DNA from 4 places in the Kitasatospora sp. NPDC028961 genome. Region 2 is predicted to be linked to each of the others. Evidence: riboswitches for the same ligand, from Rfam matches in the RefSeq annotation. Region 2 holds a riboswitch; each other region holds the start of a gene.

Region 1 (7,006 bases), on a different contig from region 2:
GGCAGGAGATGACGCCTGGTCAGCGCCCGGTTTGCGGGGATGTGTGGATCCCGTGAAGTCATGGCGGGGAGCGGGAGTTCACGCCATCGGGGGAGTGGCGCAAAGCGTGGATCTTCACTAGGGTCTGGCGTCAAACCTATTTTCCGGATTCTCACTCGTTCGGGTGAGTCCGTTGGAAGAAGGAGCCGGTCACTTGGCCACCCACCGCCGTCCCAAGCAGTCGAGCCGTGCACGGGTCACCGTGCTGACCGCTGCCGCTGCGACCGCGGTCGCCCTCTCGGCCCAGGTCAGCGCTCACGCCGCGCCCAGCCCGTCCCCCAAGAAGGAGGACGTGAAGGCGCAGGTCGACCAGCTGCAGGAGGAGGCCGAGCAGGCCACCGAGAAGTTCAACGGTGCCAAGGAGCGGGCGGACCAGCTGCGCAAGCAGGCGGACCAGCTCCAGGACCAGGTGGCTCGCGGCCAGGACCAGATGACCCAGCTTCAGGGCGGGCTGGCCGAGGTGGCGGCCGAGCAGTACCGGACCGGCGGCATCGACCCGTCCGTCCAGCTGATGCTCGCCTCCGACCCGTCCGGCTACCTGGACAAGGCCGCCAGCGTCCAGCAGGCCAGCTCCAGCCAGACCGAGGCGCTCAAGGGCCTGCAGGACCAGCAGCGCCGGCTGGACCAGCAGAAGGCCGAGGCGGCCGCCGTCCTCGCCTCGCTGGACAGCACGACCAAGGACCTGAACCAGTCCAAGGCCGAGGTCAACAAGAAGCTCAAGGAAGCCCAGGATCTGCTGAACTCGCTCAGCGCCGCCGACCGGGCCGCGCTGAAGGCCGCCCAGCAGCAGGCCGACCGGGCCTCGCGCGGCAGCGAGCGCACCGACCTGAGCAGCCTGCCGCAGGGCAGCGGCTTCGCCGGGCAGGCCGTCGCCAACGCGATGAGCAAGCAGGGTTCGCCGTACGTCTGGAGCGCGGTCGGCCCGAACTCCTTCGACTGCTCCGGTCTGATGGTCTGGTCGTACGCGAAGGCCGGCGTCTCGCTGCCGCGCACCTCGCAGGCGCAGGCCAACTACGGCTCGAAGGTGGCCTCGCTGGCCGACGCCCAGCCGGGCGACCTCATCATCTACCGCCCGGACCGCAGCCACGTCGGGATGTACATCGGCAACGGGATGGTGGTCCACGCGCCGCACACCGGTGACGTGGTGAAGGTGATGAAGGCCGACGCGATGCCGATCAACGCGATCCGCCGGGTCTGACGGACCGACATGCCCACGGGCCGGGATCCGGCCCTGTGATCCGCGCCACCCCCGGAACCGGGGGTGGCGTCGGTGTCTGCGGCCGCATCATGACAAACGATCAGCTCCATGTGGGCGCGTGATCACACCCGGTCATATTCACAAATGAACTTGGATATTCTTCCGGCATTTTTCTGACAAGGATTTGAACGGATCACGGTTCTGTTACTAGGGTCATGCCTCGAACCACCGCACAGTCGATCACCCAGCAGGGGTGGCGGCGGAGGTTTACCGCCGAGTTCGTGAAGCAGCGGGGCAGAGCATCTGCCCGTCGGGGAGTCCAGTAGTCGGGGGCGCTGTGGAACGGAGCCGGGGAACCATGTTCCTCCGGGGTGAATCGGCGCCAGGTCGACCGTCGTGCGGTCGGTGAGGCGTCGTAGGGCACGCTTCCGGCCCGAACCCGTCAGCTCACCCGGTAGGCGGACGTAGGAAGAAGGAGTCCGCCTTCGTGGCGTCCCATCGTCGTCCCAAGCCCGCCGGCCGCGCCCGGGTCTCGATTCTGACCGGTGTCGCTGCTGCGGCGGTCGCGCTCTCCGCGCAGTCCGGCGCCCACGCCGACCCGACGCCGACCAAGGATCAGGTCAAGGAGCAGATCGACCAGCTCAACGAGCAGGCCGAGCAGGCCACCGAGAAGCTCAACGGCGCCCAGGCCAAGCAGCAGGAGCTGCAGAAGCAGGTCGGTGAGCTGCAGGACAAGGTGGCCCGTCAGCAGGCCGCGGTGACCGAGGCCCAGGGCGGTCTCGCCGAGATCGCCGGCGAGCAGTACCGCAACGGCGGCATATCGCCGACCGTGCAGCTGATGCTCTCGTCCAGCCCGGACAGCTTCCTCAGCCAGGCCGGTGCCATCAACCAGGCCGGCAGCACGCAGTCCGGCGCGCTGAAGGACCTCCAGGAGCAGCAGCGCAGGCTCGACCAGGACCGCAACGAGGCCCAGGGCAAGCTCGGCGAGCTCGAAGCCACCACCCAGCAGCTGAAGGCCTCCAAGGAGGAGGTCCAGGGCAAGCTGGCCAAGGCCCAGGACCTGTACAACTCGCTGTCCGAGCAGGAGCGCCAGGCGATGCGCGCGGCCGAGGAGAAGGCCGCCGCCGAGGCAAAGGCCAAGGCGGACGCCGCCAAGGCCGAGGCCAAGTCCAAGGCGGATGCCGACCGCGCCTCCCGCGACAACACCCGCGACCAGCTGCCCGCCCCGTCCTCGCCGGCCGCCAAGCCCGCGGCCGCCGCGCCGTCCGCGCCCGCCGCCAACGGCTCGCGCGCCGCCGCCGCGATCGCCGCCGCGGAGAGCAAGCTGGGCGCCCCGTACGTCTACGGCGCGGCCGGTCCGAGCTCCTTCGACTGCTCCGGCCTGACCAGCTGGGCCTACGCCCAGGCGGACGTGTCGCTGCCGCGCACCTCGCAGTCCCAGGCCACCGCCGGTACCAACGTGGGCACCAACATCGCCAACGCCCAGCCCGGCGACCTGATCATCTACCGTGCGGACCGCAGCCACGTCGCGCTCTACGTGGGCGGCGGCCAGGTCATCCACGCGCCGAAGCCCGGCGCGAACGTCCGGTACGAGACCGCCAGCATGCTGCCGATCTCGGCCATCGTGCGCGTCTGATCCGACGTCTGCTCCCGCAGGCCCGGTCTCCCCTCGCGGGAGGCCGGGCCTGCGGCTTTCATGCCGGACCGTGCTGATGTCCGATTGCGGGTCAAATATTCGGGTTGGGAGGGGTTTGGACTCGCTCGCCCGGACTCGCTAACGTCTGCCACCGGACTCCCGCTCGACAGCCGCCCGCACCGGTGCGGCGGCGGGGCCGGGTCGCAGGATCGGAGTTACCGTCGTATGGCCGTGCACCGCCGTTCCCCCCTGCCGGGCGCGTTCGCCCGTGCGCTGGTGCTGACCGCCGCGGCCACCACCGCGCTGGGGGTGGCCACGGGGGGTGCCGCCCAGGCCGCCCCGGGCACGCCGGACGGGCCGTCGAACCGCAAGGACGTCAAGGCGCAGGTGGAACAGCTGTACGACGAGGCCGAGCAGGCCTCGGAGAAGTACAACGCCGCCCTGGACGTCCAGCAGCGCCTCCAGCACGAGACCGGCACGCTCCAGCAGCAGGTCGCCGTCGCCCAGGGCGAGCTCAACGAGCTCCGCGGCGACCTCGCCACCGTGGCCGGCGCCGAGTACCGGGGCGGCGGGATGGCGCAGACCGTCCAGCTGATGCTCTCCACCGACCCGGAGGGCTACCTCTCCAAGGCCCGCAGCCTGGACCAGGCCGCCGAGCGGCAGAACGAGACGCTGCACGAGGTGGTGGCCCGTCAGCGCCGGCTCGACCAGCGCCGGACGGAGGCCTCGATGAAGCTCTCCGAGCTGGAGGAGACCCGCCGGGCCCTGGCCGAGAGCAAGCAGCAGATCCAGCAGCGGCTGGCCAAGGCGCAGCGGCTGCTCAACAGCCTGGGGGCGGGCGAGCGGGCCCGGATGGTGGCCCAGGACGCCCGCGAGGCCGAGCAGCGGGCCACCCGCGGCACCGACCGCCTCGACCTGGGCACGGCCCCGCCCGCCTCCGAACGCGGCGCGGCCGCGCTGGCCGCCGCCGTGCGGATGATCGGTTCGCCCTATGTGTACGGATCCGCCGGGCCCCGCGCGTTCGACTGTTCCGGTCTGATGTACTGGAGCTGGCGGCAGGCCGGAGTGACCCTGCCGCGCACCTCGCAGGCCCAGGCGTACGCCGGCCGGCGGGTCAGCATCTCCGACGCGCGACCGGGAGACCTGGTGATCTTCTACCGGGACAGGCACCACGTCGGCATGTACGCCGGCGGCGGGGTGATCGTGCACGCCCCCTACCCGGGCGCCAAGGTCCGCTACGAGAGCGTCAACGCGATGCCCGTCGCGGAGGTGATCCGGCTCTGAGCCGGCCCGTCCCGACCCCTCCCGCCGATGCCGTGACACGCCGCCGCGCACTGTCCCGGCGCGGGGCCCTGCTGCTCGCGGCGGGCGGACTGGCCCAGCTGTCGCTGCCCCGGGCGGCTCCGGCGGCCTCCGTGGCCGCGGTGGCGGACCAGCGGGCCGAGGTGGCCGCGCTGCTGGCCGAGCGGGCCCGGACGCTGACCGCCGGACCGTCCGCGCCCCCGGTGGAGGCGGCCTACCGCAACCTCGTGCTCGGTCCGGCCGGTCGGCCGGACCGGCTTACCGCCACCGCCGAACTGACCGTCCGGGTGACCGGCTACGACGCCTACCCGGTGGTCCACCCGCGCCGGCTGGAGCTGTGGCGGACCGGCGGAGGCTGGCGGGTCGAACGCGAGGACGGCCCGGACGGGCCGGCGCCGCTCTGGGACTTCGGGACCGTCCGGGCGGCGGCCGGCGCGCACTGCCTGGTGCTCGGCCTGGCCGACGGCCCGGACCCGGCACAGCTCACGGCCGTGGCCGACCGGGCCGTCCCGGCCGTCACCGCGCTCTGGGGCACCGCCTGGCCGGGCCGGCTGCTCCTGGAGCTGCCCGCCACCGAGGAGCAGTTCGGCCGGCTGCTGGACGCCGACCCGGCGGGCTGGACCGGCATGGTGGCGGTCACCACCGCGGCGCCCGGCGCCCCCCGGCACACCCCGGCCGACCGGGTGCTGGTCAACCCCGGGGCCTACCGGGGGCTCAGCGACTTCGGCCGCCAGGTGGTGATCACCCACGAGGCCGTGCATGTGGCGACCCGGGCCGACACCCGGGCCTGGACGCCGCTCTGGCTCTCCGAGGGCGTCGCCGACTGGACCGGCTACCGGGACTCCGGCCGCTCCCCCCGGCAGGTCGCCCCCGAGCTGGCCCGGGACGTCGCCGCCGGCCGGGTGCCCTCGGCGCTCCCCGCCGACCGGGACTTCACCGCCGGGGCCGACGGCATCGCCCAGGCCTACGAGCAGGCCTGGCTGGCCTGCGACCTGATCGCCCGCCGCTTCGGGCCGGACCGGCTGGTCGGCTACTACCGGGCGGTCGGCGCGGCGGGCGCGGGCGCGGGCCGGGAGGAGCAGTCGGACCGCGTCCTGCGGGACGAGCTGGGCCTCGGACTGGCCGAGTTCACCGCGCTCTGGGTCACCGAGGTCCGCCGCCTGGCGGCCTAGCGCCGCCGCTGGGCCGGCGGCCGGTCGATGCCGTCCAGCAGGTCCTGCTCGTACGCGATCCCCGGGCGCACCGGGTAGCCGTTCGCCGACACCGGCTCCGGCTCCGCGCGGTCCAGCACGACGGTCGGCGGGAGCTGGGCGGCCCCGCGGGTCGAGCGCCAGAGCCGGACGCAGGAGAGCCCGGTGGCGGCCAGCAGCAGCAGGTTGCGCAGGGTCAGCGCGGTGACGGCCCAGGGCTCGCTGCCGACCAGCTCGCTGAAGAGCAGCGGGAACTCCACCACGGTCAGCGGCGTCGCGGCCAGGACCAGCAGCGCCACCGGGCGCTGGCTGGTGCCGCGCACGGTCAGGCAGACCGCCGCCACGCCGACCAGCCAGACCAGGTACTGCGGGCTGATCACCCGGCTGGTCACGGTGAAGATCAGCAGCGCGGCCAGCGCCGCGTCGTACATGGTCGCCGCGTTGCGGCGCTTGGCGGTGAAGCGCCAGAGCAGCAGCCAGGCGAAGCCCAGCAGGCTGCCGGCCAGCATCACCTTGCCGACCACGTTCACCCACGGCCCGAGCATCTCGACCGAGCCGTAGTTCATCGTCACCCTGCCGTCCCAGGCGCCGGCCATCCGGGCGAAGTGCAGCGGCAGCGCGCCGACCGACTCCACCTCGACGCCGCGGTCCTTCTGGAAGGTCAGGAACTCGAAGGCGCCGTTCATCCCGGCCGCCAGCAGGAAGCCCACCGAGACGGCGGTGGCCGCGGCGGCGGTCCAGGAGCGGCGGGTGCGGCGGCCGGACGGGGTGCCGATCAGGCCGATCAGCGGCCAGATCTTGATGATCCCGCCCAGCCCCAGCAGGATGCCGCCGATCGCCGGGCGGCGGATCAGCGCCAGCAGGCCGGCCACCGCGACGGCGGTGACGATGACGTCGTACCGGTTGTAGATCATCGGACCGAGCAGCGGCACGCCGGCCACCCAGACCCAGGCACCGGTCAGGGCCCGGCCCCTGCGCAGGCCGGTACGCACCAGCAGGGCCATCGCGACCGCGTCGGCCAGCCCGCAGATCACCCAGAAGGAGACCAGGTACGACCAGGGCAGCAGCCCGGGCAGCATGATCACCAGGGCGGCGCCGGGCGGGTACTGCCAGGTCACGTCGTCCAGCGGGAAGGTGCCGGTCTGCAGGACGCCGTACCAGCCGTGGTAGATCAGCCAGACGTCCGTGGTGATGTCCCCGCCGGCCATCCGCAGCACGCCGGTCACCAGCAGCAGCAGCAGTGCCCGGGAGGCCAGCCACGTCCCGCCGAGCGCGCAGAGCGCCCCGGTACGCCGGGAGGGGCCGGTGGGGGCCGGTACGGGCTCCTGGCGGACGGCCAGCGCCGTGCCGGGGCCGTCGGCGCCGCTGGGTGAACCGGACTTGGTGGCCGGGGCCAACTCCACTGCGCTCCCTCGTTCGTCTCGGACGTCCCACCGGAGGCGTCGCGCGACGGACGCCCGGGCGGCCGGTGCCGGGCGCGGCGCCACGTTCGGCGGGGCCGCACCGGCTGCCTAGGTTCTAGGACAGACCCGGGGGAGAAACGGTTGCCGTGCGCGGATCCGTTCCCGGCGGGTCGTGGTGTTGACCTATCGTACGGATCACCCAGCGGTACACCGAGCACCCCCCGACCGAGCGAGCCGT
Region 2 (7,006 bases):
CGGGACGTCGGCGGCGAGGTCGGTCGGGGCGGCCATGCGGTCATCGGACCACGGGCCGGCCCCGCCCGCACCCCGGAGCGTCCGGGGCGGGGCGGGGCCGGTGGGGCTGGTGGGTCCGGGCGGTGGGGCGGCGGGTGGGCCGGTCAGCGGCCGAGCAGAGCCCGGGCGGCGAGCCGGTTGACGTTGGTCAGGGCGCGCACCAGCTGCGGGGTCAGGAAGACGAACACGAAGCCCAGCAGCGAGAGCCCGGCGATCTGCAGCGGCCCCTCGACGTAGTAGACGTGCTCGACGCCGTTGCCGTCGTAGTAGTCGAACACCCGGAGGCCCCGCCAGCCGACGTACTTCGGGTAGACCCAGTGGTAGAGCGGGTAGAGCGCCAGCGTCCAGCCGACCAGCAGGAACGTCAGCGACATCGCGAAGCTGAAGAGCGCCCACGGGAGCATCACCACCTGGTAGAGCACGGCCTTCCAGCCCGCCGCGTCCACCAGCCGCGCGGTGATCGCGCCCCAGCTGCCCGGCCGGCGCGCCCGGACCGGCTTCGGGCCGGGCACGTCCAGCGCCAGCATGCCGCGGACCCGGGCCCGCTCCAGCCGGCCGAAGCCCCGGGCCCCGGCGGTCAGAGCGGCCAGCACCGGCATGCCGAGCACGGTGACGAGAGTGCCAACACCGAAGGTGAACAGCGTGATGGCGAAGGCGAACCCGGCGAGGGCCACCGGCACCGCGGTGAGGGTGAAGCCGAGCTCCCGGTAGTAGTAGGACGAGAACGGCGCCCGCCAGGCGTACGGCGGCTCCTCGGTGCGCCGTACCGCGTCGTCGCGGTCGTACTCGCTGCGCTGCGTGCTGAGGCTGCTGCTCATGGCCCTCGGGTCCTTCTCGGTGGCGTGCCGGGCTGACGTCACAACCCTGTCAAAGGCCGGGCCGGGCGGACATCCGGCTCCCCCGTGAAGCGGGCCGGGGGTTAACCCCCCGCCCGGGGCCACTCGTGGGCGAGGAGCGAGTACTGGAAGGAGTCGCGCCAGCGGCCGCGCAGGTGCACGTCGTGCCGGATCCGGCCCTCCAGGCGGAAGCCGGCCCGGATGAGCACCCGGACCGAGGCCGTGTTCTCCACGTCCACCCGGGCGACCAGCCGGTGCAGCCCGAGCGGGCCGAAGGCGAAGTCGCAGAGCAGCCCGGTGATCTCGCCCGCGTAGCCGTTGCCCCAGGTGTCGGGGCGCAGCGCGTAGCCGAGGTCGGCGCTGCGGTGGCCGCCGAGCGTGAGGGCGGCGTTGCCGATCGGGACGGCGCAGGACGGGGCGTCCGCGTCAGCGCGGCGGGTGACGGCCAGCCGGTAGACCGTCCGCTCGTCCTGCTGCGCCTCCTCCAGGTACTGCTCGATCTGGTCGGCGCAGTCCTCGCGGTCACGCGGCTCGAACGGGAGGTAGCGGGTGGCCTCCCGGTCGCCGAACACCGCGTACAGGGCGTCGACGTCGGCGGCGCTGTGGTGGAACTCGCGGATGGCCAGGCGGGGGCCGGTGAGTCGGACGGGGACCATGCCTGCCGACCCTACCCGGGCTTTCCGGTTACCTTACGTGACATGGAAGAAGAAGACCTGCGGCTCGCCCCGCGCACCAAAGCCGCCGAACTGCTCGCCTGGGCGCAGGCGCACGGCCACCCGCCGGTGGCCGAGGCGCCGGTGCGGGCGGTGCTGGCGCTGCTGGAGCTGGGTGAGGGCAGGATGCGTGACGGCTGGCCGGAGCTGACCTCGGACGCCGTGGAACAACTGCTGTACGAGCGGCTCTACCTGTACGTCCAGCCCGAGCCGGAGCAGGACCCGCTGGCGTACGGCGCCGCGGTGCGGCTGCTGATCGACCACCAGCGGGCGGCGAAGCGGCTGAACGCCAAGCGGCAGGAGCGGCTGCACGCAGAGGCCGAGTGGCAGGGCGAGGTGGCTGCCGGGCTGCTGCGCCGCGCCGACCTGGTGACCTGGCCCCGGCTGTACACGCTGCTGCTGCACGCGGACGGGGTGGACCCGGCCGACGGGGCGGCGGTCCGGGCCTGGCTGGAGGCGTTCCGGGAGCTGGCGCCGGAGGACCGGGCGGCCGCCTACGAGCGGCTGGAGGCGGCGGGCGCGCTGGACCCGGTGGACGACGGGGGCTGGGACGGCGCCCGGCCGCTCAGCGTCGGGATGGCCACCGACGGTGCCCGGCGGCTGCTGGAGCAGGGGCTGATGCGGCGCAGCTACCGCAACCTGGAGGAGCTCACCGCGCAGGGTCGGCCGATGCCCGACGAGCTGGCCGGGGACTTCGGGGCGTTCGAGGAGGCCGCCGTCGAGGCCGCGCTGGACCTCTTCGGCGAGTGGACGGTGCCGGGGCTGCCGCGGCTGCTGGTGGAGGAGTTCCCGGAGCTGGCCCCGGAGCCGGGCCAGGAGGAGATCGACGCGTACCTGGCGCAGCTGCCCGGGGCACCCGGCGAGGCGGAGGACGCCGGGGAGTACGGGGACGACGAGCCCGGGGACGACTACGGGGACGAGTACGGGGACGAGCCCGGGCACGGGCACGGGTCCGCCGACCGGCCGGACGGGGCCGGCGCGGCCGCCGGGGCCTGAGACGCGACGGTGCCCCGGCCGTCGTGACGACGACCGGGGCACCGCGGCGGGCTGTCAGAAGGTGACGCCGGTCAGGGCGTCACGCCGCGCTGCTCGAACCAGCTCTCCGGGTCGACCGGGGCACCGCCGCCGGGCCGGACCTCCAGGTGCAGGTGCGGGCCGGTGACGTTGCCGGTGGCCCCCACCTTGCCGAGCTGCTGGCCGGGGACGACCTTGCCGGAGCCCTTGATGATCGAGGAGAGGTGGCAGTACCAGATCTCGGTGCCGTCGGGCAGCGTCTCGACGATCCGGTAGCCGTACGACCCGGCCCAGCCGGCCGAGGTGATGGTGCCCTGGCCGACCGCGTAGACCGGGGTGCCGGTGTCGGCGGCGAAGTCCAGGCCGGTGTGCAGGTGGGCCCAGTAGGAGGCGCTCTGGCCGTAGTGGGCCGAGAGGTGGTAGTCGCGCACCGGCAGCTCGATGGCGGCGAGCTTGGCCTTCTCGGCCTCCTCGGCGGCCCGCTTGGCCTCCTGCTGCTGGGCCGCGCGCTTGACCTCGGCCTCCTTGGCGGCCTGCAGGCGGGCGCCCTCCTCGGCGGCGGTGCGCTGGCTGTCGGCCTGCTGCTGGATCCGGGCGGCGAGCGCGAGGCCCGGGTCCGCGGCGAGCGCGACCGGGGTCTCGTCGGGGACCTCGACGGCGGGGGCGGCGGCCGGGGTGGCGGAGGCGAAGCCGGTCGCACCGAGGGTGGCGGCCACGGCGGTGACGCCGAGCAGCGGGGCGGTGCCGCGGGTCTGACGGGGCATCCGGTGCCGGTTGCTGTCGGGGGCCTGCGGCCCGGTCTCGGCGCCGGACCCGCCGAACTCGCCCGGGTGGGCGGGCGGCCAGGGGTGGTCGAGCAGCTGGGTGCCGGCGGGGGAGCCGGGCAGGTGTGCCGGAGAGTGCGACGACGCCACGGAGGCGCGCTCCTTTCCTTCCTTCGCGCCTACCGGGTTAGCTGACGGGTTCGGAGCAGGAAGGTCTCCTACGGCTGGGCCTGGGCCCGGCCGATTCACCCCAAGGAACATGGTTCCCCGGCTCCCTGGCCTGCCCGGAGGCCGGCCGGCGGGATTAGGCGACGGCGCACGGTGCCGTCTGGGTACGGCGTTACGAACCGCGCTGCGTTATCAAACGTTAATCCTAGGAGCCTCTGATTCCAAGCCGTCCGTTCGGGACAGCCGGATACTACCCGGACGGTACGTGACCTGATGGGCGATTTGGGCGGATCGACGGCACCTGACACTACCGAACGTGAGGGGACGTCAACGAACGGTCCCCCACTTGAGTACTCCTACTCATGTGCGGCGCTCCCGGCGCGGCCATCCTGGCGCCATGAACGCACCGATGCAGTCACGCACCACGGCCGCGTATCACCTCCAGGCCGTCCTCTCCTTCGCCCTCTCCGGCGGCGCCCTCGCCGTCGGCATCGCCTATCTGCCGGTCGGCGGCTGGACCCGCGCCTTCCTCGCGGTCGGCCTGCTCTACACCGTCACCTCCGCCTTCACCCTGGCCAAGGTGATCCGGGACCGGCAGGAGACCAACGAGATCGTCACCCGGGTGGACCAGGCGCGGCTGGAGAAGCTGCTCGCCGAGCACGACCCGTTCAAGGTGGAGGGGGTCTGAGCCGCGGCACCGGGGCCACCCCGGGGTCCGGCCGGTCGAGGGCTTGACGGCTAAGGCTATTAGCCTTAGCTTTATGGCTATCAGCGCAACGCCGACAGCCCGTCCCCGCAGACCGAGGAGGCCCCCATGCCCGGCACCTTCACCCCCAGCACCCAGTACCTCGACCTCCCCGGCGGCCGGCTGGCCTTCGACGACACCGAGCAGGGCGACGGCGCCCCCCTCGTCCTGCTCCCCGGGATGCTCGACAGCCGCGCCGCGTACCGGCACCTGCGCCCGCTGCTGGTGGCCGCGGGCCACCGGGTGATCACCCTGGACCTGCGCGGCTTCGGCGAGTCCTCGATCGCCTGGGACGACTACACGCCGGCCGCGATCGCCACCGACGTCCTCGCCCTGCTGGACCACCTCGGCATCGACCGCGCCACGCTGGTCGGCAACTCCTACGCCGGTGCGACGGTGGTCAAGGTGGCCGGGGACGCGCCGGAGCGGGTCGCCGGGATCGTCCTGGTGGACGCCTTCGTCGAGAACCCGCCGCCGAACGCGCTGCAGCGCGTGATGTTCGGCGTGATGGGCGTCCTGCTGGTGCACTCGCCCGCGTTCTGGGGCCTCTACCACCGCAAGATGGCGTACCCCGGTCCCAAGCCGGCCGACTTCGACGCCTACGTGGACGGACTGGTCGCCGCGATGCGCACGCCGGGCCGCAAGCAGGCCACCCGGGGCTACGTGCGCGGGGACTCCGCGCCGAACGGCTGGACCGCCGCCGTGAGCTGCCCGGCGCTGGTCCTGATGGGCACCAAGGACCCCGACTTCCCGAACCCCGAGCTGGTCGCCGACCGGCAGGCCGCCGCGCTGAACGGCCGCAGGGTGATGATCGAGGGCTCCGGGCACTACCCGATGACCGACCGGCCGCAGGCCACCGCCGACGCCCTGCTGCCCTTCCTCGCCGAGCTGGCCTGAGCCCGCCCTTCCGCGCCGGGCCGGCCCGAGCCCGCCCGCTTCCTCGACCACGGAGACCGCACCATGCCCCGAGTCGGACTGACCCCCGAGCAGGTCGTCGACCACGCCCTCGCCCTCATCGACGAACAGGGCCCCGAGGCCCTCACCCTGGCCGCCGTCGCCGGACGGGCCCAGGTGGCCACCCCCTCGCTGTACAAGCACGTCAGCGGCGGACTCGCCGAGCTGCGCCGGCTGATCGCCGTCCGGGTCACCGAGGAACTCGCCGACCGGCTCGCCGAGGCCGCCCTCGGCCGCGGCGGGGATGACGCCGTCGCCGCCGTCCTGCGGGCCTACCACGGCTACGCCACCGAGTACCCGCACCGGTACGCCGCGCTGCCGCAGGCCCCGCAGCCGGACGACGACCTGGCCAGGGCGGGCGGCCGGCTGGTCGGGGTGATCCTCGCGGTGCTCCGCGGCTACGGGCTGGAGGGCTCCGAGGCCGTCCACGCCGCCCGGACCGTCCGCTCGGTCGCCCACGGCTTCGCCTCGCTGTCGATCGGCGGCGGGTTCCAGCTCGCCGAGAACCTCTCCGACACCCAGGACCGCCTGATCACCCTCCTCACCGGCGGCCTCCGGAACTGGCCCGGGGCCTGAACCCCGCCCCCTCCACCCCCGCCGCACCCGGCGCACCCCGCGCGGCGGGCCGGCCGGACCACGGCGGACCACCCGGTCGGAGCGGCCGGAAAGGGCACGGCCGGCGCCCGCACCCCGGCACCGGTGCGCCGTCCGGGTCACCCTTCACCGGCATCGGAAATGAGGTATGAAGAATTGGGTGCCCGACAAGGCGACGGAAAGGCCGGGAAATCCCATGGACCTGACCTCACCGTGGCTTCCCCCCTCCGAGGACGAGAGCCGGGCCCCGCGCAGCAGCCCCACCGCGCGCAGCGCGATGCGCTGTGTCCGGTTACTGCTCGGCTGCACCACCGCCGCCGAACTCCTCGGGACCGTGCTCGCCGAAGGCCCGGGCTGGATCACCGGTGAGGGCTCCGCGCTCTACCTGCTGGACAGCGCCGGGATGCTCCGGCTCACCGCCTCGCACGGCCTGCCCGACTGGGTCCACGAGCGCTACGGCGTCATCGATCCGGCGAGCGAGCTGCCCGCCGCGATGGCCCTGCGACTTCGCCGCCCGTACCTGCTCAGTCCGGAGCGCACCAGCGTCGACTACCCCAACCGCAATGCCGGTATGGGCACCGGAATGGTCGCGCTGATCGCCCTGCCGATGATCGTCGACGAACGGCCGATCGGCGTGCTCGCCCTCGCCCTCGCCCACCGGGGCACCGTCCCCCGCCGCGATCTGGACGTGCTGGAGACGCTCGGCGACGCCTGCGCCCACCGGCTCGCCCATCTGCTCGACAGCGCGCGGGCGGGGGCCCGCCCGGCCGGGACGGCCCACCCGGGGCCCGGCGGCGAGGCCGGTACGGACGGGCGGTCCGCCGCACTGGCCCACCCGATGCTCTCGCTCGCCGTCCGGTCCGCCGGGCACGGCGCCTTCGAGCGCGATCTGGTGACCGGCGAGACCTTCTGGGACGCCACCGCCTACCGGCTGGTCGACCGCCCCGTGCCGCCCGACGGCCCGCCCACCGCACCCGACCTGGACGGGCTGGTCCACCCCGAGGACCTCCCGGACGTTCAGGCCGCCCTCGCCGAGGCACTCGCCACCGGCGGCCCGTACCGGATCGAGTACCGGGTGCCGCGGCGCGACGGCGGGGTGATCCGGATCGAGGAGACCGGCGAGGTGATGCTGGACGTGCACCGCCGGCCGGTCCGGGTCGCCGGGCTGCTGGCCGACCG
Region 3 (7,006 bases), on a different contig from region 2:
GCCGGGATCACCGGTGTGCTGCTGGCCGCCCGCCTCGCGGTGCCGGTCGTGCCCGCCGCGCTCGACGTGCCCGGCTCGGTGGCCGCCGCCGTCGCGCACCTCAAGGAGACCGGCTCCCAGCGCCCCGCGCTGGCCCCGCTGGTGATCGGCCCGGAGGCCGACTCCGAGCTGCTCGCCACGGCCGCCGAGGAGACCGGCTGCCCGAGCGCCGCGCCGCTCGGCGCCTACCCGACGGTGGGCCAGCTGATCGCCGCCACCTACCTCGCCGTGCTGCCGGCCGTCGCCCCCGAGGCGTTCGCCGCGCAGGCCGCCGCCGAGGAGGCCGCTGCCCAGGAGGCCGGGGAGGCCGCCGCCGAGTAGCGGACCACGAGCGCCGAAGGGCCCGGAGCGCGCCCGCTCCGGGCCCTCGCCGTACCCCCCGCCGTCCGTGTCCCCGCCGCACCGGCCCTCTCCGTACGGGCCCGCGCCGTACCGGTCCGCGGCGTACCGGTCCGCGGCGCGTCGGTGCGGGACCCGGCCTCAGGCCCGCCTCAGGTCCGCCCATCCACCCGGCCGGTGGCCGCCGCCGCGTCCTTGAGCCGCAGCGCCGGCAGCTGCACCGGCCGGGACTGCGCGGCGAAGGCGGCCACCGGCACGCCGGTGGCGTTCCACGGCGACCGCCCGCCGCCACCGTCCGCCTTGCGCACCTGGAGCACCTCGGACTGCCCCGCCCGGCGCAGCAGGATGTTCTTCGGCGGCGCGGACTCCGGGTCCATCCAGAGCTCGTTGCCGTCGAACTCGCAGTCCAGGACGAGGATGTCGTCCGGCTTGCCGTCCGGGGTGGCCCGGAAGGCGATCCCGGCCCGGCGGTGGCCGGTGAACCGGCTGCGGCTGAAGGTGACCGCCTCCCCGGCGAGTTCGTGGCGCGCGGTGGAGACGCCGTAGTCGCTCTGCCCGGCGGCGTCGATCAGCAGGCCGTCGAAGACGGTCCCCTTGTCCCGGCCGAGCGAGTGCAGCGCCACTCCCCCGCCGCCGTTGCCGTACAGCACGCTCGCGGTGTAGTCGAAGTCGTTGAGGTACGCGCCGTGCTCGATGCCCCACCCGCCGTTGTGGTAGGCCGCGAACTCGGTGACCACGTGGTGCTGCTGGGCGTTCAGCCAGACGAAGATGCCGTCCCGCAGGTTGTTGTGGGCCAGGCAGCGCCGGAACGTCCAGACCCCCTCGCTGTTCTCCGGCCACTCGAAGCCGGAGGCACCGTCGGCCCCCTGGACGCCGACGGCCACGCAGTCCAGCGCCTTGCCGCCGGTGCCGGCGCCGAGGTTGAAGCCGGTCAGCCGGTAGGCCCGCGGGTTGGGCTCCAGCCGCGTGCGGGAGGCGACGCAGGACTCGTAGACGATGTCGTCGGAGGGCTGCTGCGGGGTGCGGGTGTCCGGCGGGCCGTCCCACCAGTAGGCGTCCTCCCAGGTGTCGTGGCTGATGCAGCTGCGGAAGGTGATGCCGTGGCTGGCGTGCGGGACGAAGGCGTGGCTCCCCGCGTCGCGGACCACCAGGCCCTCGACGACGGTGCCCCGGGTGGTGTCGCCCAGCATGTGGAAGTGCAGCCCGTACCGGCCGAGCACCGGGGCGGTCACCGGGGCGCTGCCGTCCGGGCCCTTCCAGGACTCCGCGGTGTCGGTGCGCGGGCCGACCCAGCGCAGCGCCGCGTGCCGCAGGTCGGCCCGGCGGGAGGTGGTGAGGTGGACGTGGGCGCGGCCCTCGGCGGTGCCCTCGATCCGCACGCTGCGGGTCAGGTTGAGCACCTCGGCGCCGACCGTGACGCCCCCTCCGGCGGCCACCCGGGGGTGCGCGTACGTCAGCGGCGCCTCCAGGGTGACGGTGGATCCGCTGACGGACCGGACGACGGCGAGGTCGTAGCGGGTGGAGAAGCCGTCCTCGCCGGGCGGACCGGTCGGGGTGACGGCCAGTTCGTCGCCGGGCAGCCAACCGGTGGGCGACGCGGCCAGGCTGACGGTGGTGTCGCCCGCCGCGAGTGCCCGGTCGGCTCGCACCCAGGCGGTCTTGGCCGCGCCGTCCAGCCGCAGGTACCCGGCGCCGGTGACCCAGAGGCCGACGTCGGTGTCGACCACCTTCATGCCGTCCCCCCGGAAGCGCCGCTCGTCGACGGCGGGGAAGCGCACGGTGTGCACGGCGGCGCCCTCGGGGGCGAGCGCGAGGGTGCCGCGGATCTCGACGTTGCCCGCGGCGGCGAGGGTGAGGCTGCGGTCGGCGGCGAAGGTGAGCGCACCGCCCGGCTCGACCAGCAGCGAGCCGATCGCGGCGTCGGTGTCGAGCAGCACCCGGTCGGTGATCCGGACGGCGCTCTGCGGTCCGGGTACCCGGCCGCCCCAGCCGGCCTGGTCCGACCACGGGCGGCCGCCCTGGTCGGGGGTGGGCGCGGGGGCGGCTCCGGCGGTGGGCTGCCCGGGCGCGGCCGCCCCCTCGGCGGGGGCGCCGTCGGTGGCGCCCCCGGGCGTCCCGGAGGGCGACGCGGCGCCGTGCCGGTGCGCCGCGGCCGGGTCGGCCGCTCCCGGCTCCGTGGCGGGGTCCTCCGGGGCGGCGACGGGCGCGGAGCGGCCGTCCAGGGAGCGCCGCAGCGCCTCGCCGCCGACCGCCGCGAAGACCGTGCCGACGGCGAGCCAGCGCAGCATCGTCCGCCGGGGCAGGGGAGTTCGGGGCTCGGCGGGCGGGATGTCCGCTCTGCGGTGTTTTGCCCGGCGGTGCGTCCCACGTGGCCGCTCGGCCGGCGCACCGGCCTCCGGACCCTCGTCCATGGCCATCGCTGCGAAGCCCTCCCCCCAGACGGCCGCGTCGGTCCTGATGCCCTGAAGCATAGGCAGTTGCCGTGACTCCGACGGGCGTTGCTCGAAATCGGTCATTTCTGATCATGGTGGACAGCCATTCAGCACGCTCTTCATAAACTGTGATGACCGTCACACATGTTTGCGGTTTGAACTTAAGTCTGCTTAACGTGCTCCCCGTTCGTGGCCACACGGACCCAGCCCACCCGCAACGCCGAGTCCTGCCGTCGGGTGCGCTGGCAGCGCAGAACGCACCACGGCAGGAGCGGGGGAACCACAGGTAAGTCGCCCGGGACCGGTTCGTACCGGTTCGGGGCTAGGGGTGAAGCCGCGTCCACAGCGCGGCCGGGCAACTCCAGCCCGAATCCGACAGCTCACCTCGCAGGCGTGGGAGAGGACCGCGTCACCATGCTGCCCACCAACGGCACCCGCCTGTCCGGCCGCACCCGCCGAGCGATCGCCACCCTCGGCGTCGTCGGTATCGGCCTCACCATCCCCTGCCTCACCGCCGGCTCCGCCTCGGCCGCCTCGGTCGCCACCTGGGACAAGGTCGCCCAGTGCGAGAGCACCGGCAACTGGAGCATCAACACCGGCAACGGTTTCTACGGCGGCCTCCAGTTCACCAACTCCACCTGGGCGGCGTTCGGCGGCACCAGCTACGCCGCGCGTGCCGACCTCGCCACCAAGGACCAGCAGATCGCGGTCGCCGAGAAGGTGCTCGCCGTCCAGGGCCCCGGCGCCTGGCCCGTCTGCTCCGTCCAGGCCGGTCTGACCAAGGGCGGCACCCCGGCCGCCGTCGACACCGCGACCGCCGCCAAGCCGGCCGCCCCGAAGGCCACCCCGGCCCCGGCGCAGACCCCCGCCCCCGCCGCCAAGCCGGCCGCGCCCAAGGCCGCCCCGAAGGCCGCCGAGGCCCCGGCCACCGCCGACTCCGCCCAGCAGTCGCAGGGCCGGAACTGGCAGCAGTACCGCCAGGACGCGCAGGCCTCCTCCGACTACACCGTGGTCGCGGGCGACTGGCTCTCCTCGATCGCCGACAAGAACAACGTCCAGGGCGGCTGGGAGCGGCTCTACGAGCTCAACCGCGGCACCCTCGGCGACGGCCCGCACGTCATCTACCCGGGCCAGCACCTGAGCCTGGGCGACCGCGCGAAGACCCGGGCCTCGGACGAGTCCGGCCAGGGCTTCGACTGGTTCAACCGCTCCTCGGGCGCCACCGGCAAGGCCGACGGCTCCACCGCGACCGCCACCAAGCCGGCCGCGCAGACCCAGGCTCCGGCCGCCAAGCCCGCCGCCCAGGCGCCGGCCCAGGCCGCCACGGGCAGCATGGCCGCCGCGGTCTCCTTCGCCCAGTCGAAGGTCGGCCAGGCCTACGTCTACGGCGGTACCGGCAACGGCGGTTGGGACTGCTCCGGCCTGACCCAGGCCGCGCTGCGCGCCGCGGGCGTCTCCGTCCCGCGGGTCGCCGCCGACCAGGCCGCCGCCAGCACCCACGTCTCGCTGGACGCCCTCAAGGCCGGCGACCTGCTGTTCTGGTCCAACAACGGCCAGGACTCGGGCGTCTACCACGTCGCGCTCTACATCGGCGACGGCAAGTACGTCGAGGCCGCCAACCCGAGCGTGGGCGTGCGGACCCAGACCATCGCCAACTGGGCCCCGGACTTCGCCGGCCGGGTCTGATCCCGCGCGCGGTCCGCACGCGGTCCGCACCGTCCGCCGCAGCCCCCGGGGGGAGTCTGGTCGCTCCTCCCCGGGGGCTCCGGCACGCCCGCGCGCGGGACGGCGCGGGCCCGGGCATGGCCAAACCCGGGCCCGGCGGGCATGCTGCTTCTCCGCACCCGAGGAGGAGTCACATGGCCCAGGTCACCGTCACGCTCGACGCCAATCTCGCGATCGACGCGATGATGCTCTCCGGCACCAGGAACCCGCAGGACGCGGTGGAGCTGATCCTGCGCGACTACCTCGCCCGGGGGCGGCGCACCGAGAGCCGGACCGGCGAGGCCGCCGACGGGCAGCGGACCGGGCAGCAGCGCCCGACCGCGCAGGAGGGCTGAGGGCGGACAGGACGGGGCCCCGGAGGACTGGATCGTCCTCCGGGGCCCCGGTCGTCGTCTCAGCGGGCGCAGGCGCCCGTGGAACCGCGCATCACCAGCTCCGGCTGGAACATGAACTCACCGCGCTGGGCGGCGTTCGCGCCGACCTCCTCCAGCAGGGCGTCGACGGCGGCGGTGGCCATCGCCTCGACCGGCTGGCGGATGGTGGTCAGCGGCGGCTCGGTGAAAGCTATCAGCGGCGAGTCGTCGAACCCGACCACCGAGACGTCCTGCGGAACGGACAGCCCCCGCTGGCGCACCGCGCGGATCGCCCCGAGCGCCATCATGTCGCTGCCGCAGACGATCGCCGTACAGCCCTTGTCGAGCAGTGCGCCGGCCGCCGCGTGCCCGCCCTCCACGCTGAACAGCGTGTGGTGGACGAGCTCCCGGGCCTGTTCCTCGGTCCGGCCGAGGACCTCCCGCAGGGCCGCCGTGAAGCCCTCGATCTTCCGCAGCACCGGGACGTACCGCTTCTGCCCGACCGCGAGGCCGATCCGCTCGTGGCCGAGCTCGGCCAGGTGCTGGACGGCCATCCACATCGCGGCCCGGTCGTCCGGCGAGATGAACGGCGCGTCGATCTTCTCGCTGAAGCCGTTGATCAGGACGAACGGCACCTGCCGGCCGGTCAGCCGGGCGTACCGGTCGTGGTCGGCGGTGGTGTCCGCGTGCAGGCCGGAGACGAACACGATGCCCGCCACGCCCCGGTCGACCAGCATCTCCACCAGTTCGTCCTCGGTGGAGCCGCCGGGCGTCTGGGTGCAGAGCACCGGGGTGTACCCGTGCCGGCTCAGCACCTGCTCGATCACCTGGGCCAGCGCGGGGAAGATCGGGTTGCTCAGTTCCGGGGTGATCAGCCCGATCAGTCCCGCACTGCGCTGGCGCAGCCTGGTCGGCCGCTCGTAGCCGAGCACGTCCAGCGCCGCCAGCACGGTCTGCCGGGTGGCGGCGGAAACGTTCGCCTTGCCGTTGAGTACGCGGGAGACGGTGGCTTCGCTGACCCCCGCCTGCGCCGCGATGTCTGATAGTCGCGCCGTAGTCACGGTCCCAGAGCCTATTGCAACCACGTCAGACCGCCCACCAGTCGGTGCTGTCCGGTCCGAGAACCGCTTCGCCGCCGGCGTCGGCGGCCTCCGGCGCGGCGTCCGCGGAGGACAGCAGCAGCCGGCCCGGCGCGGGTATCCGCACCGGCTCGGCGGTGGTGTTCACCGTGCAGACGAAGGAGCCGCGACGGAAGACCAGGGTGCCCTCGGGGCTCGCCAGCCACTCGACCCCGGTGCCGGCGCCCAGCCCGGACTGCTCCCGGCGGATGGCCAGCGCGCTGCGGTAGAGCTCCAGGGTCGACGTCGGGTCACCGGTCTGCGCCTCGACGCTGAGCCCGGCCCACTCGGCCGGCTGCGGCAGCCAGCTGGGGCCGCCGGGGGTCGGGCCGAAGCCGTACGGGGCCTCGGTGCCGGACCACGGGATCGGCACCCGGCAGCCGTCGCGGTAGCCGTCCTGGCCGGCCTTGCGGAAGAAGGACGGGTCCTGGCGGACCTCGTCGGGCAGGTCGGTGACGTCCGGCAGGCCGAGCTCCTCGCCCTGGTAGACGTACGCCGAGCCGGGCAGCGCGAGCATCAGCAGGGTGGCGGCGCGGGCCCGGCGCAGGCCGAGCGCGCGGTCGCCGGGGGTGCGGATCTGGGTGCCCAGGCCCGGCGGGTTGGCGAACCGGGTGCTGTGCCGGGTGACGTCGTGGTTCGAGAGCACCCAGGTGGCGGGGGCGTCGACCGGGCGCATCGAGTCGAGCGACAGGTCGATCACCGAGCGCAGCTCGGCGGCGTCCCAGGAGGTGCCCAGGTACTGGAAGTTGAAGGCCTGGTGCAGCTCGTCGGGGCGCACGTAGTTGGCGGTGCGCTCGACGGTCGGGGTCCACGCCTCGGCGACGCCGATCCGCTGCCCCGGGTACTCGTCGAGGATCTTCCGCCAGCTGCGGTAGATCTCGTGCACGCCGTCCTGGTCGAAGAACGGCATGACGTCGTTGCCGAGCAGCCTCAGCTGGTCGCCGCCGCCGATGTCGGGCAGGCCGGGGGCCTTGACCAGGCCGTGGGCGACATCGATCCG
Region 4 (7,006 bases), on a different contig from region 2:
GGACGCGGCCTACGAGCTGCCCGCGGAGCTCACGGCGGAGTCGGCGGGCCGGCTGCTGCTCGCGGTGGCGCAGCGGGCGTTCGACGCGGGGGTGGACGTGGACGCCGCGCTCCGGGCGGCCGCCCGCGGCTACCGGGACGCCGTGCGCGCCGCCGAAGGGCTCAAGCCCGAGTAGCCCCGAGCGGCCCCGCCCGGGCACGCCCGCACCGCGACCGCCGCCCGGGCACGCCCGCACCGCGACCGCCGCCCGGGCACGGCGCCCGCACCGCGACCCGCCGCGCCCCCGTCAGACCGCCGCCACGTCCTCCACCGCCCGGCGCTGCACCGGGACCACCTCGTCGACGACCTCGGCGATCGCCTCGCCGACCAGGGCGAGCAGTTCGGCCAGCCGCTCCAGGTCGAGGTGGTCCGGCAGCTCGGCGAGGGAGACGACGCGCTCGCCGCCCGGCCCGGCGACGCAGAACAGGTCGATCGGGCCGAGGTGCTTCTCGGTGGTGTCGACCAGGGCGGCGATGTCGCTCGGGCGGCGGATGTCGCCGCAGACGCCGACGACCGGGCAGCCCGGCCGGTCGAGTTCGGTGGCGAGGTCCTCGGCGATGCCGACCTGCTGGTCGGCGATGAGGACGCCGGAGGCGCCCGCAGCGGTGAACCGGCGGGCGAGGCCGGCTCCCGACCCGCCGGCGAGTACGGCGATGACCACGACTGCCCCGGTGACCCGCATGGTGCGCTCCTCCCTGTGGGCGGCTCCGCACCGGCGCCCACGCATTTTGCTTGCGGAGGATCGTAGGCAGGTCCTGACCCTCCGCAACAGGGATTACCCCTCAGGTGACCAGGCTCACGCCTGCCGCGCCGGGGTTCCCCACCGGATACGGTCGACACATGCCAGTTCAGCCCGATTCAGCCCGCCCGCCGCTCTTCACCTGGGAGTTCGCCGCCGACCCGTACCCGGCGTACGCGTGGCTGCGGGAGCACGAACCGGTGCATCGCACCACCCTGCCGAGCGGGGTCGAGGCCTGGCTGGTGACCAGGTACGCGGACGCCCGGCAGGCGCTCGCCGACAGCCGGCTCTCGAAGAACCCGGCCCATCACAGCGGGCACGCCCACCGCAGCGGCCGGGTCGGCATCCCCGGCGAGCGCCAGGCCAATCTGATGACCCACCTGCTGAACATCGACCCGCCGGACCACACCCGGCTGCGCCGGCTGGTCTCGAAGGCGTTCACACCGCGCCGGGTGGCGGAGTTCGAGCCCCGGGTGCAGCAGCTCACCGACCGGCTGATCGACGGCTTCGCGGAGCGCGGCTCCGCGGACCTGATCCACGAGTTCGCCTTCCCGCTGCCGATCTACGCGATCTGCGACCTGCTCGGCGTGCCGGCCGAGGACCAGGACGACTTCCGGGACTGGGCGGGCATGATGATCCGCCACGGCAGCGGGCAGCGCGGCGGGGTGGGACGCGCCGTCAAGCGGATGCGCGCCTACCTGGCGGAGCTGATCCACCGCAAGCGGGCCGATCCCGGCGACGACCTCATCTCGGGGCTGATCCGGGCCAGCGACCACGGTGAGCACCTGACCGAGAACGAGGCCGCGGCGATGGCCTTCATCCTCCTTTTCGCCGGGTTCGAGACGACCGTGAACCTGATCGGCAACGGCACCTACGCCCTGCTGCGCAACCCCGGGCAGCGGGCGCTGCTCCAGGACTCGATCGCCCGCGGCGAGACCGCGCTGCTGGAGACCGGTATCGAGGAACTCCTGCGCTACGACGGTCCGGTGGAGCTCGCCACCTGGCGGTTCGCGACCAGCCCGCTGACCATCGGCGGCGTGGACATCCCGGTCGGCGATCCGGTGCTGGTGGTGCTCGCGGCGGCGGACCGGGACCCGGCGCGGTTCGCCGACGAGAACACCCTCGACCTGGCCCGGACGGACAACCCGCACCTCGGCTTCGGGCACGGCATCCACTACTGCATCGGTGCTCCGCTGGCCCGGTTGGAGGGGCGCGCGGCGCTCACCACCCTGCTCACCCGGTTGCCCGATCTGCGACTCGCCGCCAACCCGGAGGAGCTCCGCTGGCGCGGTGGCCTGATCATGCGTGGACTGCGCGATCTCCCGGTGGAATTCACCCCCGAGAAGCCCTCCGCGGTACCGGTGGACGGGCTCTGAGCAAATCCGTCCGGCGACCCCCGGCGGTGTCTCGATCTCGTCGCGCCGAGACCTCGACACGCTGACGGGGTGTCGCCGACACGCCTTCGCAGCGGGTATGAATCAGCATCAAACCGGACATAGCCCTGTCGTTGGTAGGCGATCGGCCACGCGCCGTAATTTATGTGTGATACCTGCGATATGAGCTTGTTATTGATGTGAGGATCTGTCTACCCTCCCTGGAGTTCGCAGCTGCGGACCTCGTGCGCGGAACGCCGAATCCTGCCCGCCGCGTTACGGGAAACCGACCAGAACCCTTGGGCAGGGGCGGGGGAACCAGGTTTGTTGCCGTCCCCCACGGCTTGGGGTGAAGCCGCCCGCGCGGGCAGAAGGCGTCCGCGTCGTGCGGCCGGGCCACCTCCCGGTCCGAACCCGACAGCTCACCTCGCAGGCGTGCGGAGAGGGACTTCCCCATGCTCTTCGTCGGAACCGGCCGTCACCGTCGTCGCACCCAGACCGAGAAGGCCATCGCCGTTGCCGGCGTGGCCGGCGTCGGACTCGCCCTGCCGCTCCTCACCGCCACCGGCGCCTCGGCCGCCCCGGCCTCGACCTGGGACGCGGTCGCCCAGTGCGAGAGCGGCGGCAACTGGGGCATCAACACCGGCAACGGCTTCTACGGCGGCCTCCAGTTCACCTCCAGCACCTGGAAGGCGTTCGGCGGCACCTCGTACGCGCCGCAGGCCCACCAGGCCAGCCGGGCGCAGCAGATCTCGGTCGCCGAGAAGGTCCTCGCCTCGCAGGGGCCGGGCGCCTGGCCGGTCTGCTCCCAGAAGGCGGGCCTGGCCAAGGGCGGGGCCGCGGCCTCGGTCGACACCTCCTCGGACGCCGAGCCGACGGCCGCCGCCAAGCCGGCCCAGTCGAAGCCCGCGCCGAAGCCGGCGCAGAAGCCCGCCCAGAAGCCGGCCCAGCAGCAGGCCCCGAAGCCCGCCGCCCAGCAGCCCGCCCAGCAGGACGACCGGGCTCCGGGCTTCGCCGGCCAGCCCGGCTGGGACGCCGACGCGAAGGTCTTCTGGTACCAGAGCGACGGCGCCTGGTACTGGACCAGCCACCAGAGCGTCTACCAGCAGTACGCCGGTCAGCAGGCCGCCCAGCAGACGAGCGGGTACGCGGGCCAGGACAGCCGCCCCGCCGCCGCCCACGGCGCCCCGGCCGCGGCCGCTCCCGCCGCCCAGCAGCGCACCGGGCACGGCTACACCGTCCAGTCCGGTGACACCCTGTCGACGATCGCCGCCGCCCAGGGCGTCGAGGGCGGCTGGCAGACGCTGTACGACGGCAACCGCGGCACCGTCGGCACCGACCCCAACCTGATCCTCCCGGGCCAGCAGCTCGACCTCGGCTGACCGCCCGTGTGGTGACTCCCCGTGCGGTGACGCCACGAAGGGGGCCGGTTCGGCCCCCTTCGTCCGCATCCGGCCGCATTTCGTGGGACAACCAGGTGAACTACCGGTGGGTAGCCCGGCCACACGCTGAGACGGGACCGAGGTCGACGTGGTCCCGGGAGCCCGTGCGGTTAGGCTCTGGTCGTAACGACTCCGCAACCATCCGGCCGACAGCACCCATCGTCAGCCGAACCTGCTTCCGCTAGGAGATGCCTCGTGCCGTCCATCGATGTCGTCGTAGCCCGTGAGATTCTCGACTCGCGTGGCAACCCCACGGTCGAGGTCGAGGTCGGCCTCGACGACGGCAGCACCGGCCGTGCCGCTGTCCCGTCGGGTGCCTCCACCGGTGCCTTCGAGGCGCTGGAGCTTCGCGACGGTGACAAGAACCGCTACTTCGGCAAGGGCGTGGAGAAGGCCGTCCTGGCCGTCATCGAGCAGATCGGCCCCGAGCTGGTCGGCTACGACGCCACCGAGCAGCGCCTGATCGACCAGGCCATGCTCGACCTGGACGCCACGCCGGACAAGTCCTCGCTCGGCGCCAACGCGATCCTGGGCGTCTCCCTCGCCGTGGCGCACGCCGCCTCCGAGGCCAGCGACCTGCCGCTGTTCCGCTACCTGGGCGGCCCGAACGCCCACGTCCTGCCCGTCCCGATGATGAACATCCTCAACGGTGGCTCGCACGCGGACTCCAACGTCGACATCCAGGAGTTCATGATCGCTCCGATCGGCGCGGAGTCCTTCTCCGAGGCCGTCCGCTGGGGCGTCGAGGTCTACCACACCCTCAAGGGCGTGCTGAAGGAGCGCGGCCTGTCCACCGGCCTCGGCGACGAGGGCGGCTTCGCGCCGAACCTGGACAGCAACCGCGAGGCCCTGGACCTCATCACCGAGGCCATCCAGAAGGCCGGTTACGTGCCCGGCCGGGACATCGCGCTCGCCCTGGACGTCGCCGCCTCCGAGTTCTACCAGGACGGTGCCTACCAGTTCGAGGGCAAGGCGCTCTCCGCTGCCGAGCTCATCGAGTACTACGCCGAGCTCGTCGCCGCGTACCCGCTGGTCTCCATCGAGGACCCGCTGGACGAGTCGGACTGGGACGGCTGGAAGGCCATGACCGTCAAGCTGGGCGACAAGGTCCAGCTGGTCGGCGACGACCTGTTCGTCACCAACCCGGCCCGCCTGGCCAAGGGCATCGAGACCGGCACCGCCAACGCGCTGCTGGTCAAGGTGAACCAGATCGGCTCGCTGACCGAGACCCTGGACGCCGTCGAGCTGGCCCAGCGCAACGGCTACCGCTGCATGATGTCGCACCGCTCCGGTGAGACCGAGGACGTCACCATCGCCGACCTCGCCGTCGCCACCAACTGCGGCCAGATCAAGACCGGCGCCCCGGCCCGCTCCGAGCGCGTCGCCAAGTACAACCAGCTGCTGCGCATCGAGGAGATCCTCGACGACGCGGCCGAGTACGCCGGCCGCGGCGCGTTCCCGCGCTTCCGCTCCGCCGAGTAGTAGCCGCGCGGCCGAGCAGTCGTCGGCCCGGGCCCGTCACGAGGGCCGATCGCGCCCAGTAGCGCAAGCCTGACCGGTGCCCCGCCGTTCACCCCGTAGGGTGGACGGCGGGGCACCGTCGCGATCAGGAGGGGACACGGGAGATGGCAGGCTGGAGGATCCCGGGCTTTGCCGCCCGGCCTCGCTTCACGAGCCGGGCGACCGTCCTCGTCCTGGTGCTCTGCTCCCTGGTCGCGATCCTGGCCTACCCGACCAGGCAGTTCATCTCCCAGCGTTCCGAGATCTCCGCCCAGCGGGCGAAGGCCGAGCACGCCCGGCAACAGGTCGAGCAGCTGCGCCGGGAGAAGACCCGCTGGCAGGACCCGGAGTACGTCAAGGCGCAGGCCCGCAGCCGGCTGCACTACGCGATGCCGGGGGAGACCCCGTACATCGCGGTGGATCCGGCGGGCCGGGGCGCCACCCAGTCCTCCGCCGTCCCGCCCGCCCCCTCCGACGGCGCGGCCAAGGCCGCCAAGCCCTGGTACGCGAGCGTCTGGGACTCGGTGGACGCCGCCGACACCGCCGCTCTCGCCCCGCCCTCTTCACCCGCCCCTGCCCCTGCTGGAGCCAGCTCCCCCCATGACCACTGAGAACCACCCCTCTGTCTCCGACACCGACGTCGCGGCCATCGCCGCCCAGCTCGGCCGGGTCCCGCGCGGCCTGCGCTCGGTGGCGCACCGCTGCCCCTGCGGCAACCCGGACGTCGTGGAGACGGCCCCCCGGCTCGCGGACGGCACGCCGTTCCCGACGCTCTACTACCTGACCTGCCCCAAGGCCGCCTCGCTGATCGGCACGCTGGAGGCGGACGGCGTGATGAAGGAGCAGACCGCCCGGCTCGCCGAGGACCCGGAGCTGGCCGCCGCCTACCAGAAGGCGCACGAGGACTACATCGCGCGCCGCGACGCCATCGAGGTGCTGGAGGGCTTCCCCAGCGCCGGCGGCATGCCGGACCGGGTGAAGTGCCTGCACGTGCTGGTCGGCCACTCGCTGGCGGCCGGTGAGGGCGTCAACCCGCTCGGCGACGAGGCGATCGGCATGCTGGAGGACTGGTGGGCCAAGGGCCCCTGCGTCTCCCCCGACGAGGTCGAGGCCGCCGGCGAGCGGGTCGCGAGGAACCGTGCCAAGCAGCAGGACCACGAGGCCGTGATCGCCGCCAAGCAGCAGAAGGCCGCCGAACGCGCCGCCAAGCGGGCCGCGCAGGAGAATGCCGAGGAGCCCGACGCATGAGTGTCACCCGGGTCGCCGCGATCGACTGCGGTACCAACTCGATCCGCCTGCTGGTCGCCGACCTCGATCCGGAGACCGGGGCGATCACCGACCTCGACCGCCGGATGGTGATCAACCGGCTGGGTCAGGGCGTGGACCGGACCGGCCGGCTGCACCCGGACGCGCTGGCCCGCACCTTCGCGGCCTGCCGCGAGTACGCCGAGGTGATCGCCGGCTTCGGGGTGGCCCCGGAGCGGATCCGCTTCGTGGCCACCAGCGCCTCGCGGGACGCCGAGAACAGTGACGAGTACGCCAAGGGCGTGCGCGACATCCTGGGCGTCGGGCCCGAGGTGGTGAGCGGCGAGGAGGAGGCGCACCTCTCCTTCGTCGGCGCCACCAAGGAGCTCACCGGCGGCCAGTTCCCGGCGCCGTACCTGGTCTTCGACCTCGGCGGCGGCTCCACCGAGTTCGTGCTCGGCGCCGAGGACGTCCGGGCCGCCCGCTCGGTCGACATCGGCTGCGTCCGGCTGACCGAGCGGCACTTCGGCGGCGCCGAGCTGCCCTCGGCGGAGCAGGTCGCCGAGGCGCGGGCGCACGTCCGGGCCGAGCTGGACAAGGCCGAGGAGGTCGTCCCGCTGACCGGTGCGGCGACGCTGGTCGGTCTGGCCGGGACGGTCACCACGGTG

The links. Region 2 has a riboswitch for cyclic di-AMP ahead of ACZ4UX_RS28030 (M23 family metallopeptidase). Riboswitches for the same ligand answer to the same signal wherever they lie in the genome.
Region 1: linked by a shared signal. The riboswitch ahead of ACZ4UX_RS08440 (C40 family peptidase) and the one ahead of ACZ4UX_RS28030 (M23 family metallopeptidase) in region 2 are both predicted to bind cyclic di-AMP.
Region 3: linked by a shared signal. The riboswitch ahead of ACZ4UX_RS30885 (transglycosylase family protein) and the one ahead of ACZ4UX_RS28030 (M23 family metallopeptidase) in region 2 are both predicted to bind cyclic di-AMP.
Region 4: linked by a shared signal. The riboswitch ahead of ACZ4UX_RS24090 (transglycosylase family protein) and the one ahead of ACZ4UX_RS28030 (M23 family metallopeptidase) in region 2 are both predicted to bind cyclic di-AMP.

The regions. Positions count from the first base shown of each region.
Region 1 covers NZ_JBVHVO010000003.1:213,306-220,311, reverse strand. Annotated here, with positions in the region: gene ACZ4UX_RS08445 (C40 family peptidase) at 194-1,237, shown strand; cyclic di-AMP (ydaO/yuaA leader) riboswitch at 1,561-1,714, shown strand; gene ACZ4UX_RS08440 (C40 family peptidase) at 1,725-2,873, shown strand; gene ACZ4UX_RS08435 (C40 family peptidase) at 3,099-4,157, shown strand; gene ACZ4UX_RS08430 (hypothetical protein) at 4,190-5,347, shown strand; gene ACZ4UX_RS08425 (glycosyltransferase 87 family protein) at 5,344-6,768, opposite strand.
Region 2 covers NZ_JBVHVO010000022.1:21,947-28,952, forward strand. Annotated here, with positions in the region: gene ACZ4UX_RS28010 (class I SAM-dependent methyltransferase) at 1-36, opposite strand, end outside; gene ACZ4UX_RS28015 (sensor domain-containing protein) at 144-857, opposite strand; gene ACZ4UX_RS28020 (GNAT family N-acetyltransferase) at 959-1,531, opposite strand; gene ACZ4UX_RS28025 (hypothetical protein) at 1,574-2,584, shown strand; gene ACZ4UX_RS28030 (M23 family metallopeptidase) at 2,656-3,516, opposite strand; cyclic di-AMP (ydaO/yuaA leader) riboswitch at 3,529-3,687, opposite strand; gene ACZ4UX_RS28035 (YiaA/YiaB family inner membrane protein) at 3,932-4,222, shown strand; gene ACZ4UX_RS28040 (alpha/beta fold hydrolase) at 4,349-5,176, shown strand; gene ACZ4UX_RS28045 (TetR/AcrR family transcriptional regulator) at 5,240-5,809, shown strand; gene ACZ4UX_RS28050 (SpoIIE family protein phosphatase) at 6,024-7,006, shown strand, end outside.
Region 3 covers NZ_JBVHVO010000028.1:14,689-21,694, forward strand. Annotated here, with positions in the region: gene ACZ4UX_RS30875 (sirohydrochlorin chelatase family protein) at 1-360, shown strand, start outside; gene ACZ4UX_RS30880 (DNA polymerase III subunit gamma/tau domain-containing protein) at 531-2,666, opposite strand; cyclic di-AMP (ydaO/yuaA leader) riboswitch at 3,093-3,217, shown strand; gene ACZ4UX_RS30885 (transglycosylase family protein) at 3,204-4,496, shown strand; gene ACZ4UX_RS30890 (hypothetical protein) at 4,670-4,870, shown strand; gene ACZ4UX_RS30895 (LacI family DNA-binding transcriptional regulator) at 4,930-5,949, opposite strand; gene ACZ4UX_RS30900 (glycoside hydrolase family 13 protein) at 5,975-7,006, opposite strand, start outside.
Region 4 covers NZ_JBVHVO010000015.1:43,403-50,408, reverse strand. Annotated here, with positions in the region: gene ACZ4UX_RS24105 (nucleoside triphosphate pyrophosphohydrolase) at 1-175, shown strand, start outside; gene ACZ4UX_RS24100 (SDR family NAD(P)-dependent oxidoreductase) at 287-721, opposite strand; gene ACZ4UX_RS24095 (cytochrome P450 family protein) at 880-2,154, shown strand; cyclic di-AMP (ydaO/yuaA leader) riboswitch at 2,429-2,601, shown strand; gene ACZ4UX_RS24090 (transglycosylase family protein) at 2,607-3,533, shown strand; gene eno (phosphopyruvate hydratase) at 3,789-5,075, shown strand; gene ACZ4UX_RS24080 (FtsB family cell division protein) at 5,219-5,704, shown strand; gene ACZ4UX_RS24075 (DUF501 domain-containing protein) at 5,676-6,341, shown strand; gene ACZ4UX_RS24070 (Ppx/GppA phosphatase family protein) at 6,338-7,006, shown strand, end outside.